Regions from separate parts of the Pantoea stewartii genome, predicted to be linked through region 2. Evidence: predicted binding sites of a transcription regulator. Region 2 holds the regulator's gene; the other holds the start of a gene.
What was found. Region 2 encodes CRP, which controls carbon source genes, mostly activating them, when cyclic AMP is high. Its sites were predicted from a motif close to ATGTGANNNNNNTCACAT; they were not measured.

Region 1: G5574_RS16485 (enolase C-terminal domain-like protein) is a predicted target of CRP. The motif match lies at 4,914-4,931, and genes of this name have one in related genera.

The regions. Positions count from the first base shown of each region.
Region 1 is NZ_CP049115.1:3,484,704-3,491,847, forward strand. Features, by position in the region: gene G5574_RS16475 (ABC transporter permease) at 214-1,950, shown strand; gene G5574_RS16480 (ABC transporter ATP-binding protein) at 1,961-3,298, shown strand; gene G5574_RS16485 (enolase C-terminal domain-like protein) at 3,434-4,687, opposite strand; gene G5574_RS16490 (SDR family oxidoreductase) at 5,013-5,780, shown strand; gene idnD (L-idonate 5-dehydrogenase) at 5,823-6,851, shown strand; gene G5574_RS16500 (MFS transporter) at 6,993-7,144, shown strand, end outside.
Region 2 is NZ_CP049115.1:2,471,880-2,479,023, reverse strand. Features, by position in the region: gene G5574_RS11865 (aminodeoxychorismate synthase component II) at 1-469, shown strand, start outside; gene argD (bifunctional acetylornithine/succinyldiaminopimelate transaminase) at 558-1,778, shown strand; gene G5574_RS11855 (YccS/YhfK family putative transporter) at 1,780-3,855, opposite strand; gene crp (cAMP-activated global transcriptional regulator CRP) at 3,914-4,546, opposite strand; gene G5574_RS11845 (OsmC family protein) at 4,849-5,253, shown strand; gene G5574_RS11840 (phosphoribulokinase) at 5,283-6,152, opposite strand; gene G5574_RS11835 (YheU family protein) at 6,214-6,432, opposite strand; gene G5574_RS11830 (hydrolase) at 6,437-7,144, opposite strand, start outside.

The DNA.
Region 1 (7,144 bases), 1.0 Mb from region 2:
GGGCGTAAATTGTTGGGGCCTTTGCCACATCATTCAGTCTGTTTGTATTAAGAAAAGGACAGCATTGCGCGTGCCAGCAAAAACCGGGACTGGGCTTTCATAAAAAATTAATAAAAACCCCGCTATCAGGTGAGCATACGTTTAATAATCCTGACTGATAATCCCTCACCTCAAATACTTCAGTCGCTCCGTGATGAAAAGAAGAGAGGGCTCATGAACTTCCGATTCACCATGCTGGCGGCTAACAGACGGTTGCTGCCAAACGTCTGGGATGCCGTGGCATTTCCCCTGATTATTTGCCTGATTGCAATGGTGGCGGTGGGCTTTCATCAAACGCTGATGCCGATTGACAGCCTGAAAACCCAGGCCATCTCCCTTGATCCGACTAATCTGCCGGAATATGCCATGCGCACCACGCTGCGGATGTTGGTGGCGATGCTGGCTTCACTGGTGTTCAGCCTGATCTACGGCACGCTGGCGGCCAAAAGTCGCCGGGCAGAAAAGGTGTTAGTGCCCATTCTGGATATCCTGCAGTCCGTGCCGGTGCTGGGTTATATCTCTTTTACCGTGACCTTTTTTATTGCCCTGTTTCCCGGGCAGGTGCTGGGTGTAGAACTGGCGGCGATATTTGCCCTGTTTACCAGTCAGGCCTGGAACATGACCTTTAGCTTTTACCAGTCGCTACGTACCGTACCGGCCGATTTGGTGGAAGTCTCACGTGGCTTTCATCTGACCGGCTGGCAACGTTTCTGGAAGCTGGATGCGCCTTTCGCCGTGCCGGGACTGGTGTGGAATATGATGATGTCGATGTCGGGGGGCTGGTTCTTTATTGTCGCCTCAGAGGCGATCACGGTGGGTAACAACACCTTTACCTTACCCGGCGTGGGCGGCTATCTGGCACAGGCGATTCTGCATAAAGATATCCATGCGGTGGGCTGGGTGCTGCTTACCATGGTGATCGTGATTCTGGCTTATGATCAGCTGTTGTTCAGGCCGCTGGTGGCCTGGGCGGATAAGTTCCGCATGGAAAACACACGTTCGGGGAGTGCGCCGACCTCATGGGTGCGTGATCTGATGCGCCGTACGCGCCTGATTCACCAGATCTTTACGCCGCTGCGCCTGCTGCTGTCTGCGCTGGCGCGTATCTCGTGGCGCTGGCCTGCCTCCAGGTCGGTCCGGGCCGAAAGCAGCACGGAATCCCGCTCGCGTCTGGGTGACTTTATCTGGGGCGCCTTCGTCATTTTACTGACCCTGTATGTGGTCTGGCGGGTTATTACCTATGTGCAAATCGGTGTCACGCTGGCGGACGTGAAACATGTCTTCGGCCTGGGGCTGATTACACTTCTGCGCGTCACCGTGTTGATTCTGATTTCATCGCTGATTTGGGTGCCGCTGGGCGTGATGATTGGCCTGCGTCCTGCACTGGCCGGAAAAATTCAGCCGGTTGCCCAGTTCCTGGCGGCGTTCCCGGCCAACCTGATGTTTCCGGTGTTCGTCATTATGATTGTGCACTTCAGGCTGAATCCGGATATCTGGCTGTCTCCGCTTATTGTGCTTGGTACGCAGTGGTACATCCTGTTTAACGTCGTGGCGGGCACCACCGCCTTTCCCAATGATTACAAAGAGGCTGCCGCAAACTTTCATATTCGCGGCTGGCAGTGGTGGCGTCAGGTGATGCTGCCCGGCATTTTCCCCTACTACATTACCGGTGCCATTACCGCTTCCGGCGGAGCCTGGAACGCCAGCATCGTGTCCGAATTTGTACAATGGGGAAATACGCAGGTCACCGCCCACGGCCTGGGGGCGTATATCGCGCAAACCACGGCCGCTGGGGACTTCCCGAGGATTATTCTTGGTATCGCCGTGATGTCGTTGTTTGTCACCTTGTTCAACCGTCTGCTGTGGCGGCCGCTGTACGTCTACGCTGAATCAAAATTCCGTGCTAATTAAGGGACCCGAGATGTTAAACAATCAACCCACACACCATGCAGACGTGTCGACCAAAAAAACGGACGGTCGCCAGGCGGTCCTGACGGTAAAAGACATTAAGCACGGTTACGATAAAGCGCACGGTGAAGTGCTGATTCTGGATGACGTCAATCTGACTCTGCATGAAGGCGAGATAGTGGGGCTGCTGGGCCGCTCTGGTTCGGGAAAATCGACACTGCTGCGCATTATTTCTGGTCTGATTACGCCCGGCTCGGGTTCCGTTGACTACCTGGGCGCACCGCTGAACGGCCCCGCCAAAGGCGTGGCGATGGTGTTCCAGACCTTTGCGCTGTTTCCCTGGTTAACGGTGCTACAGAACGTAGAAGCCGGGCTTGAAGCGCTGGGCGTGGAAAAAGCGGAACGCAGAAAGCGTGCGCTGGCGGCCATTGACCTTATCGGCCTGGACGGTTTCGAAAACGCCTATCCGCGTGAATTATCGGGCGGCATGCGTCAGCGTGTGGGCTTTGCACGCGCTCTGGTCGTCGATCCCACCTTATTGTTAATGGATGAGCCGTTTTCCGCGCTGGATGTGTTAACCGCCGAAACGCTGCGTACCGATTTACTCGATCTGTGGAATGAGGGACAGATGCCGATGAAATCGGTGCTTATCGTCACCCACAATATCGAAGAAGCCGTCTTTATGTGTGACCGCATTCTGGTGCTGTCCTCTAACCCCGGGCGCGTAGTGGCAGAAATCAAAGTGCCCTTTGGCCATCCGCGTAACCGGTTGGATCCGGCTTTTCGTCGGCTGGTCGATGATGTTTATACCCAAATGACCGCACGGCCTACCAGCGATAATGTGAAAAAGAGCCTCAGACTGGGAACGCGGCTGCCGCATGTGTCAACCAACCTGATGGCCGGGTTGATCGAAACCCTGGCAGCAGCACCGTACCACGGCCGCGCCGACATGCCAGAGGTGGCCCGTTCGCTGCATCTGGAAGTCGATGAACTGTTCCCGATAGCCGAAGTGCTTCAGTCGCTGGGCTTTGCGGACGTGCGGGAAGGGGACATCTTCCTGACGCCGCCCGCCCGGGTGTTTGCCGAGTCAGACACGCAGCAGCGTAAGGTGATGTTTGCCGATCATCTGCTGCGTTACGTGCCGCTGGCCGCCCTGATCAAAACGGTACTGGATGAGCGTCCGGGACATCGTGCACCGCGCGTGCGTTTTGAACAGGAACTGGAAGATTCGCTTTCCGACAGTGCGGCTAAAGAGACGCTGGATAGTGTGATTAACTGGGGCCGTTATGCGGAGATCTTCTCTTATAACGACCAGACCGAGTACTTTAGCCTGGAAGACGTCGAATTCTGATTGGGGTGGATGAACCGGTAGCGACTCAGGGTCACTGACCCGGTCCCTGGTCTGAACGCGAGTACGTTTCGTTTACAGGACCGGGAAGAATAAAGCAAAGGCACCCTGTTGCGCCTTTGCTTCCCGTTAACGGATTCAGGGACGCCAGACCGTGCCATCGGGCGTACGGGCCATCGTCCAGGTGGGGTTACCGCCTTCGCAGGGGAATTTCGCCGCCAGCGTTTCATTAATGTCGATACCCAATCCCGGCCTGTCATTAACGTACGCATAGCCTTGCTCGACGTCCGGGCAGCCGGGAAACACTTCACGCAGGGCATCGTTCATCGGCGTGTATTCCTGAACGCCAAAATTTGGTGAGCTCAGGTCCAGATGCATATTCGCACACACGCCGACCGGTGAAATATCGCCGGGGCTGTGCCAGGCCGTGCGGACACCGTTTAATTCACTGTAAACAGCAATTTTCTTCGCCGGCGTAATTCCGCCAATGGAACTGATATGGCAGCGAATATAGTCAATCAGCTTATTGTCGATCAGCGGCTTCCATTCGTTCACATTCACGAACAGCTCGCCCATTGAGATGGGCGTAGAGGACTGCTGGCGCAGCATCTTCAGCCACTCCGTGTTCTCTGGCGCAACCGGATCTTCCAGGAAAAACAGCTGGTACGGCTCCAGGGCTTTAGCCATATGAATGGCGTTAATCGGTGTAATGCGCTCATGCGCATCGTGCAGAAGCTCTACGCCAAAACCCAGCTTGTTGCGCAGATGATCAAACAGGCGTGGAATGCTTTTCGCATAGGCTTCCGGATCAAAGTACATGCCCGCTGTTTTGCTGCGCGGTGAACGCTTAGGCTGGATATTTTTCGCTTTGACCATGCGGTTCGCGATGAGCCTGAGATCGTCGGTTCCGGCACCGCCATACATGCCCATCTGGCAGCGGATATACTGATAACCTTCCTCCATTTTGGCGCGGGCACTGTCTTCCACTTCGACTTCGTCTGCGCCATCGGTGTGCACATAGAGCGCAATGCCATCGCGACACTTGCCGCCCAGCAGCTCATAAACCGGCAATCCGGCCAGTTTGCCTTTAATGTCCCACAGCGCCATATCGACACCGGACAGGGCGTTATTCATGACCGGACCATTGCGCCAGTAGCCACTGACGGCGGCAGACTGCCAGATATCTTCGATTCTTGCCGGATCCTTGCCCGTCAGAAAAGGCGCCAGGTAATCATCAATGGCGCTTTGTACCGCATAGATGCGTTGGGTAAAGGTGGCGCAGCCCAGGCCATACAGACCCGGCTCGTTGGTTTCGATTTTAACCACGACCAGATCGATGCCGCCGGGCGCAGTCAGAATGGTTTTAACATTCGTGATGGACAGATTACTCACAATCGCTCCTCTTTTATCAGGCCACTTACCGCCACCGTCGTGCTCGTTGCTGCTCATGGCTAACAGGTATGTTGTCATACAACATGACTGTTTTATCACAAAGCCGGGTCGTTGCCCTTATTAGCTTCCGATTCTGTGATGGGGATCTAATGACTGAACTTTATGCACGTAGTTAAGATTTATTTTCTTAAAATACAGCATCCTAATCAATTTCAGGGTGAGGGCTTTGTGATAGACGCCTCATAACGCATCATTTCGTATTGATTTAATCTGCGCGTAAATTCACCTTAATAAGATAGTTGTCATACATATTTAAGGGTGGAATATGACTGCACTGTTCGATCTGACCGGGAAAACGGCATTAATCACCGGTTCATCTCGTGGGCTGGGTTATGCCTATGCTGAAGCCCTGGCGGCGGCCGGGGCACAGGTGATTTTGAACGGCACGCGTAAAGCGGGGCTGGATGAGGCGGTTGAACAACTCGTGGCGAAAGGCTATCACGCCACGGGGCGGGTATTCGATGTGACAGATGAAGGCGAAATTGAACAGGCATTTGCCGCGCTGGATGAGCAGGCGATTGCGGTGGATATCCTTATCAATAATGCCGGCATTCAGTACCGTAAACCGATGCTGGAACTGGCGCTTGAACAGTGGCAAAAAGTCATTAATACCAACCTGACCAGCGCCTTCCTGGTTTCACGCGCGGCGGCAAAGCGCATGATCGCCCGTCACCAGGGCGGAAAAATCATCAATGTCGGTTCGTTAACCAGTCAGGCCGCGCGTCCGACGGTTGCGCCTTATACGGCGGCCAAGGGCGGAATCAAGATGTTGACCTGCTCAATGGCGGCCGAATGGGCGCAGTTTAATATCCAGACCAACGCGATTGGGCCGGGTTATATCTTAACCGACATGAACCGTGCGCTGGTGGACGACGCCCGGTTTGATAGCTGGGTGAAAAGCAGCAATCCCTCTCAACGTTGGGGCCGGCCAGACGAAGTAGCCGGCACCGCCGTTTTCCTCGCTTCGCGCGCGTCAGATTATATCAACGGGCAGATGATTTACGTTGATGGCGGCTGGCTGGCCGTGTTGTGAGCCTTATTGACCTGCAAAGGGGAACCCATCGTGCATAGCTTAATGACCCAGGCCTGCGTGGCAAAGGGTAAAAAAGACATTGTGGTAGAAGAGCGCGAGCTGCATTACGCAGAGGATGACGTCGTGATAAAAGTGGAGTGCGGCGGCATTTGCGGATCCGATATTCATTATTATCACGAAGGGCGGGCCGGGTTATCCGTCATTCAGCATCCTTTTATTATCGGACACGAATTTGTGGGGCGGATTTATCATGCGCCGGAATCTTCTGCCCTCAAACCCGGACAGAAAGTGGCGGTTAACCCGTCGCAGCCCTGCGGGCGATGTGAATATTGTCAGGCCGGGAAACAAAATGCCTGCCCAACCATGCGCTTCATGGGTAGTGCGCAGTTCACGCCGCATGTGGAAGGCGGGTTTGCACAGTATGTCGTGGTGTCCGCGCAGCAGTGTGTGCCCTACGACGAGCAGGTTCCGGCCAGCGTGATGGCGGTTGCCGAACCCACCGCGGTCGTCATTCACGCGCTTAATGTGGCAGGCAGTATCGTGGGCAAAAAGGTGCTGGTAATGGGCGCAGGCCCCATAGGCGCGTTAGCCATTGCCGCAGCAAAAGCATCGGGCGCAGCGGAAATTGTGGCCTGTGATCTCAGCGAGCGGTGTCGTCGTATTGCGTGTGAAATGGGTGCCGATGTCGCCGTGGACGCGGCCGATACGGCGGCCATGGCCCGCTATTGTGAACACCGGGGCTACTTTGACGTCACACTGGAGGCCAGCGGGGCAGAGGCAGCCATCAGCACCAGTATCCTGGCGACGCGGCCAGGTGGCACGGTGGTTCAAATTGGCATGGGAAAAAGCCCGCTTCATTTTCCCGTCGCGCAGATGCTGGTAAAAGAAATTAGCTGGAAAGGTTCCTTTCGTTTTATTGATGAATTTGCGGTTGCAGTGAAATGGCTGGAAAAAGGCATTATCGATCCGCGACCGATTCTGTCCGGTCAGTATGCGCATCAGGATATTGAAGTGGCTTTGCAGGCCGCCAGTGATAAAACGCAGCATTCAAAAGTGTTAGTCGTCTTTTAAGTTCATTCACAACAGCGCTGTTATTCAGCGTGCAAATAACTTTAATGATCAGGGCGAGTGAAATGCTCTCACGTCTCGCGTGGACTGCGCTCGCCTGTCTTTTATTCACCTGTCAACGCCGGGTTGGCCTCGGGGTAAAACATGAGTCATTCACATACGCGTACAAAAGAACGTAATACGTCTGATCTTGTCAGGGCCTCTGTTTCAGGATGGTTGGGTACCACGCTGGAGTTTATGGATTTCCAGTTATATTCCCTCGGTGCGGCTCTGGTTTTTCATGAAGTCTTTTTTCC
Region 2 (7,144 bases):
GGATGAAATGACGGCGTTGCCGTTAACCCACCTGGTGATTTCACCCGGCCCCTGTACGCCCGATCAGAGCGGGATCTCATTACAGGCCATTCGCCACTTCGCCGGTCGACTGCCGGTGCTGGGCGTTTGTCTGGGGCATCAGGCCATCGCCCAGGTGTTTGGTGCGCAGGTCGTGCGTGCGCGCGAAGTCATGCACGGTAAGACGTCTGCTGTTCAGCATAACGGCTGTGGTGTATTTCGCGGTCTGAATCAACCGCTGACCGTAACGCGTTATCACTCGCTGATTGTGAAAGCCGATACGCTGCCTGATGAATTTGACGTCACCGCATGGAGTTTACGTGACGGTCAGCCCGACGAAATTATGGGCATCCGTCATAAAACGCTGGCACTGGAAGGCGTGCAGTTTCATCCTGAAAGTATTCTCAGCGAACAGGGACATCAACTGCTCGCTAATTTCCTGCAACAGTAAAGTTGTGTTTGCCTTTAAGTGATTTTTTATGCATATTTCATGATTATTATTTCATCATGAATCAACTCATCAGTTTGCGAGGTTGTCAATGGCAGCGGAAAACATTGCGGTAACACGGGAAACGTTCGATCAGGTTATTTTGCCTGTTTATGCACCTGCGCAGTTTGTACCGGTAAAAGGCAAAGGAAGCCGGGTGTGGGATCAGCAGGGTAAAGAGTATATCGACTTCTCGGGTGGGATTGCCGTCACCGCGCTGGGCCATTGTCACCCGGCGCTGATTGAAACCCTGAAGAAACAGGGCGAAACCCTGTGGCACACCAGCAATGTGTTCACCAATGAACCGGCTTTGCGCCTGGCCAGCAAACTGATTAACGCCACCTTCGCGGACAGAGTGTTTTTTGCCAACTCCGGCGCAGAAGCCAACGAGGCCGCGTTTAAGCTGGCGCGTTATTATGCCTGTAAACGTCATAGCCCGTTTAAAAGCAAAATTATTGCCTTCCATAATGCCTTTCATGGCCGGACGCTGTTTACGGTCACGGTAGGCGGCCAGCCAAAATATTCCGACGGTTTTGGCCCGAAACCCGCTGACATTGTGCATGTGCCATTCAACGATTTGGCGGCAGTGAAAGCCGTTATCGACGACCACACCTGTGCGATTGTCGTTGAGCCCATTCAGGGTGAAGGTGGCGTCATGCCGGCCACGCCAGAATTTATGCAGGGGCTGCGTGAGCTCTGCGATAAACATCAGGCGTTGCTGGTGCTGGATGAAGTTCAGAGCGGTATGGGGCGCAGCGGTAAGCTGTTTGCTTATGAGCACTACGGCGTCACGCCAGACATTCTGACTTCGGCGAAAGCGCTGGGCGGTGGTTTTCCTGTCAGCGCGATGCTGACCACCGAGGAGGTGGCGTCAACGATGGCTCCTGGCGTGCATGGCACCACCTATGGTGGCAATCCGCTGGCCTGTGCGATTGCTGAAACCGCGCTGGATCTGATCAATACGCCAGACGTGCTGAACGGCGTGGAATCCCGTCGCCAGCAATTTGTCGAGGCACTCAAGGCGATTGATGCCCGTTACGATCTGTTTAGCGATATTCGCGGCAAAGGCTTACTGGTAGGCGCGGCCCTGAAGCCGCAACATGCCGGAAAATCACGCGATATCCTCAATGCCGCCGCGGCTGAAGGCGTTATGGTGCTGGTGGCTGGTACGGATGTGATGCGTTTTGCCCCTTCACTGATTATTGAACCCGCCGATATTGAAGAAGGCATGGCGCGCTTTGCCAAAGCGGTCGGGAAAGTCCTGGCTGCCTGAGTTATTTTCGACCCAGACTACGAATCAGCCAGCGACCATGATGCGGTCGCTGGTTCCACGCCAGCGATGAGATCGTGTGCATCACCTTAAGATGATCCAGAATGCGCCTGATGTGCTGCTCCAGTACTGTGACCGGTCCCTCGTTGATATCTTCAATTCCCTGTAACAGATCGGTTTGCGAACTTTCGCCGTCATATTCAAGCCGCTGCTGGCAACGCTGCAGCGCAATTTCACACCATTGCAGATAGTGCTCCGCCAGCGTAGGCGGCAGCATGGTATGTTCGCGTGCCAGAATCGTCATGGCGTTGATGTGCTCAACGATAAACTGGCTGTGCGTGACCCATAAACGCATATCCTGTAAATAGCGTGCGTTAAACCCCGGCTCCTGCATCGCCTGATTTAGTGAGTTAAAGACTGCATTGTGGGCCTGATTAACGTTAACGCGCTGATAGGCGAGTACCTCGGGAGACTGTTCCGGACCAAGCAACATGCGTAACGCGTCCTGGAAAGCCTCAAGCACATCATGTGCGTTCTGTCGTAGCAGGGCACTTTGCCATTGCGGCCAAAGCCATAACGTTCCGCCAAACGCAATCAGGCAGCCCATCAGGGTATCCAGCAGGCGCGGCAGTAAGAATTGTGCGCCGTTAAGTGACAGAAGTTGCAGGGTATATACCGCGGTGACCGTGAACCCCACCATCGACCAGCCGTAAAACTGGCGGGTAAAGCGATAGCTGATAAAGGTAATCACCAGCATGATGCTCAACACCAGCGGTTCAGGGACATCCAGCCGCAGCGAGGCCGCCGCAATCACCAGCCCGGCAAAGGTGCCCAGCGCACGGTGCTGAATACGCACCCGTGTGGCGCTGTAGTTACTCTGGCTGACAAACATAATGGTCATCAGAATCCAGTAGGGTTTGGGAATTGAAAAGAACAGCGCCAGCCCGCTACCCAGCATCAGCATCACAGAAAAACGTCCGGCCGTGCGCAGGGCAGATGAGCGCAGCGAGAGATAGCTTCTGAGTGCGGGCAGAAGCGGTAAACGGCGCTGGCGATCCGCCATCAAATCACGCTGATAAAGGGGCTTTTGTGTACGCAGTACCCGTGCGATGCGGCTGAAGTGATAAAGGCAAAAATTTCCTACCGGATTGTCCGGGTGCTGACGGGCGATTTTTTCCAGTGCCCCCAGCTGCTTGTCCATATCAAAGCGACTGGACAGTTGGTGGTACAGGATGTTGTCTGCCAGCTCACGTAAACGGGCGGAAATGGTTTTCGCATTCCAGCGAATCACGGCCTCTGCATGGCTTTGTTCTACCAGTTTTTGCACTTCTTCTGGCTGATGCAGGCTGACAGAAATGTGTTCCTGTAAATCCAGTGCGACCTGAAAAGCGCGGGTCAGTCGCTTATGACTGTGATCGCGGCTGGCGGACAGCATATGCATCTGCTGATAACAGGTGTTGATGAGGTCGATTGCTTTTTGTTGCCGCGCCAGCAACGGTGGTAGCGCCTTCTCCGGATCGGTAAGTTGCGTCAACAAGGTGTACTTGGCGTCACAATAGTTCGCCAGTTCGCGGTAAATCAGACTCAGGCTTTCACGCATTGGCTGCTCTTTCCACAGCCAAAACCAGAACCAGTTAAACAGGCCATACCACAGCGTACCGCCGATGTAGAGCAGGGGCGGTACGTAAATGGGCATGCGGCCAATCAGGCTGGTGGTAAATATCGCTGCGATCAGTGTGGCAGGGAGTAACCGTGCGTGCAGTGGGCTGATTTCACCTGTCACGCCCAGCAGCAAAGGCAGGGCGAAAAGAATAAGCGGTAAGGGCACGTCTTTAAACAGAAGCCACTGCATCAGTAAGCTACCCAAGGCAAACAGGCTGCCGCCGACAATCAGGCGTTTAAAGAAGCGTTTGTGGGGTGTATCCAGACCGGCAATATTGCAGCAGGCAGGCACCAATGAGAACAGCAATCCTTTTTGCAGATCGCCAAACAGCCAGCCGAGCGCGACGGGGAGACACAACACCAGTGTCTGGCGCAGGGCATAGTTAACTTCAGGGTGATAAATTATTCTTCGCCACATCGGCTCAACGCAAATAATTCACGGCATAACGTTGCCATTATGCCGTGAAGAATAAAGCTTAGCGCGTGCCGTAAACAACAATTGTTTTGCCGTGTGCGGAGATCAGATTCTGGTCTTCCAGCATCTTCAAAATACGTCCCACGGTTTCACGTGAACATCCCACGATTTGGCCAATTTCCTGACGCGTAATTTTAATTTGCATGCCGTCAGGATGCGTCATGGCGTCCGGCTGTTTCGCCAGGTTGAGCAACGTCTGCGCAATGCGACCGGTGACATCAAGGAACGCGAGGTTGCCCACTTTTTCCGATGTGACCTGCAGACGGCGCGCCATTTGCGAGGAGAGGCGCATGAGGATGTCCGGATTCACCTGAATCAGCTGACGGAATTTTTTGTAGGAAATCTCTGCCACTTCGCACGCGGTTTTCGCACGTACCCAGGCGCTGCGCTCCTGACCTTCTTCGAACAGGCCAAGCTCACCAATAAAGTCGCCCTGATTCAGATAGGACAGAATCATCTCCTTGCCTTCTTCATCCTTAATCAGTACCGCAACGGAACCTTTAACGATGTAGTAAAGCGTTTCCGCCTTTTCACCTTGATGAATGAGCGTACTTTTGGATGGATACTTGTGAATATGGCAATGGGACAGGAACCATTCAAGTGTAGGGTCTGTTTGCGGTTTGCCGAGAACCATTCGCTATTATCCTCTGTTGTAATCGTGCCCAAAATACAGGGCTCTGTTTCCCTGCCAGGCGATGTAAGCGTTAAGCGTCTTTCCATTCAGGAAATTATTCGGGCTGCATTCGGCGCAGTGCGCATCATTCTTCCCGGCTTCGTCTTCGGATGACGAAAAATATTTTCAGCTCTGTTTGTAGCACAGCTTACGTCGACTGTCTTGTGTTGTCTCGCTTCAGCAAGATGGCGTTTTCTCTGGATTGCTGTTTCCCAGGCAAAAGCGTACGCTGAGCCAAAACAGGGTATTCTGAGGTCAAAATTATGCAGGCACGCGTCAAATGGGTTGAAGGGTTAACATTCCTGGGGGAATCATCGTCCGGCCATCAGATACTGATGGATGGCAATTCTGGCGATAAAGCGCCGAGCCCTATGGAGATGGTGCTGATGGCGGCGGGGGGATGCAGCGCCATTGACGTTGTGTCAATTTTGCAAAAAGGCCGCAACGATGTGGTTGATTGCGAAGTGAAACTATCCTCTGAACGTCGGGAAGAAGCCCCCCGCATCTTTACCCATATCAATCTGCATTTTATCGTCAGCGGCAACGCACTTTCGGATAAAGCCGTGGCACGCGCTGTCGATCTGTCAGCGGAAAAATATTGCTCTGTCGCCATCATGTTAGGCAAAGGCGTCAACATTACCCACAGCTACGAAGTGATCGCGCTGTAATCTCACAGAGGCCAGGCTGGCCTCTGTGGTTATTCAATCCGTTTCCCTTCCATGAGCCGTTTTACTAACGGCGCCATAATTAACTCCATCGCCAGTCCCATTTTGCCGCCGGGTACCACCAGCGTGTTGATATTGGAAATAAACGATCCCTGCAGCATGGCCAGCAGATAGGGAAAATCAATGTCTTCCAGCCCCTGAAAGTGGATAACCACAAAGCTTTCATCCAGCGAAGGGATGGTGCGCGCGGCAAAGGGATTAGAGGTATCCACCGTGGGGACGCGCTGAAAGTTAATATGGGTTCGTGAAAACTGCGGCGTAATGAAATTGATGTAATCTTCCATGGAACGCACTACCGAATCCATCACCGCTTCGCGTGAATGGCCACGCTCGCTGGTATCGCGCACCAGTTTCTGAATCCACTCCAGGTTGACGATGGGCACGACGCCGACCAGCAAATCGACTTTTTCCGCCACATTGTGTTGTGCAGTCACCACGCCGCCGTGCAAGCCTTCATAAAACAGCACATCCGTATCCGGTGGTAACGGTTGCCAGGGCGTGAAGGTGCCGGGAACCTGATTCCAGGGAACGGCTTCATCATAGGTGTGCAGATACTTACGCGACTGACCCTTACCGTGTTCGCCGTATTCGATGAACGTTTGCTCCAGCAGGCCAAAATCATTCGCCTCCGGGCCAAAGTAGCTGATATGTCGCCCCAGATCGCGCGCTTTTCGGATAGCCATGTCCATTTCGGGTCGGGTAAAGCGGTGAAAACTGTCCCCTTCCAGTTCGGCAGCGTGCAAACCGAGTTGCTGAAAAATTTTACGGAACGCCAGGCTGGTGGTGGTGGTTCCCGCTCCGCTGGAGCCCGTTACCGCGATAATCGGATGGCGTGCAGACATAGTTGAAGTCCCTGTGACGTCGGGCGATGAGCATTGTTAGCACGATTTTCCGTTCGTTGCATCAGCCACGAAACTCGCTTTTGCGCATGATGTTGACCGACTCGTGCAGTTCCGACCATACCAGAACGACCTCGCCTTGCTCAAGCTGACGACGCACATCGGCGACTTTTTCCGTCAGGCTGAGCTCCTGCTCGCCGTAATCCGTGCCTTCACGCAAAACAAACGCTTCGATAAGATTTTCAAGGGTTTCGGGAGAAACCTGTTCCCAGGGAATAATCACAGAATCAGTTATCCAGATAAGAGGAAATCCACTGTGGCACGCGCTGCTCCAGCCACAACCGAGGCTGACGCAGGGTGCCACTGACGAAACCAACATGCCCACCCTGCTGTGTCAGCTGATAGGTAATAGTGGCAGATAATTGCGCAGGCTGCGGGATCACCTCATCGCTCATGAACGGGTCATCTTTTGCATGGATGATGAGCAGCGGTTTTGTCACGAACTTAAGTCGCGGCATAGCGCTGGCGCGACGGTAATAATCCGTGGCGTCGGCAAAACCATGCGCCCGGGCCGTGATCGCGTCGTCAAAGTCCCGCAGACGGCGCAGGGCGTTAAGCTGAATGAGGTTCACCGGCAACGTGTCGGGCCAGGCCCGCAGTTTACGCTGGGCATTCTTTTTTAACTGGCTTAACAGGTAACGCTGATAAACCTGTGAAAAGCCGCGCTCAAGTCGGGCGCTGCAGGGTTCCAGCATCAGGGGCGCAGACACAATCACGCCCGCGTCAATCAGGGCTTCATCACCTTGCTGGCCTAACAGGCAACCGAGCATATTCCCGCCCAGCGAGAAGCCGACAGCAGTTGTGGGCACCCGGCCCCAGCGCGTCGTCAGCCAGTGCAGGAAAAAACGCGCATCCTCGGTTTCACCGGAGTGGTATATCCGGTTCAGACGGTTCGGCTCACCGCTGCAGCCGCGAAAATGCATTACTACCGCCAG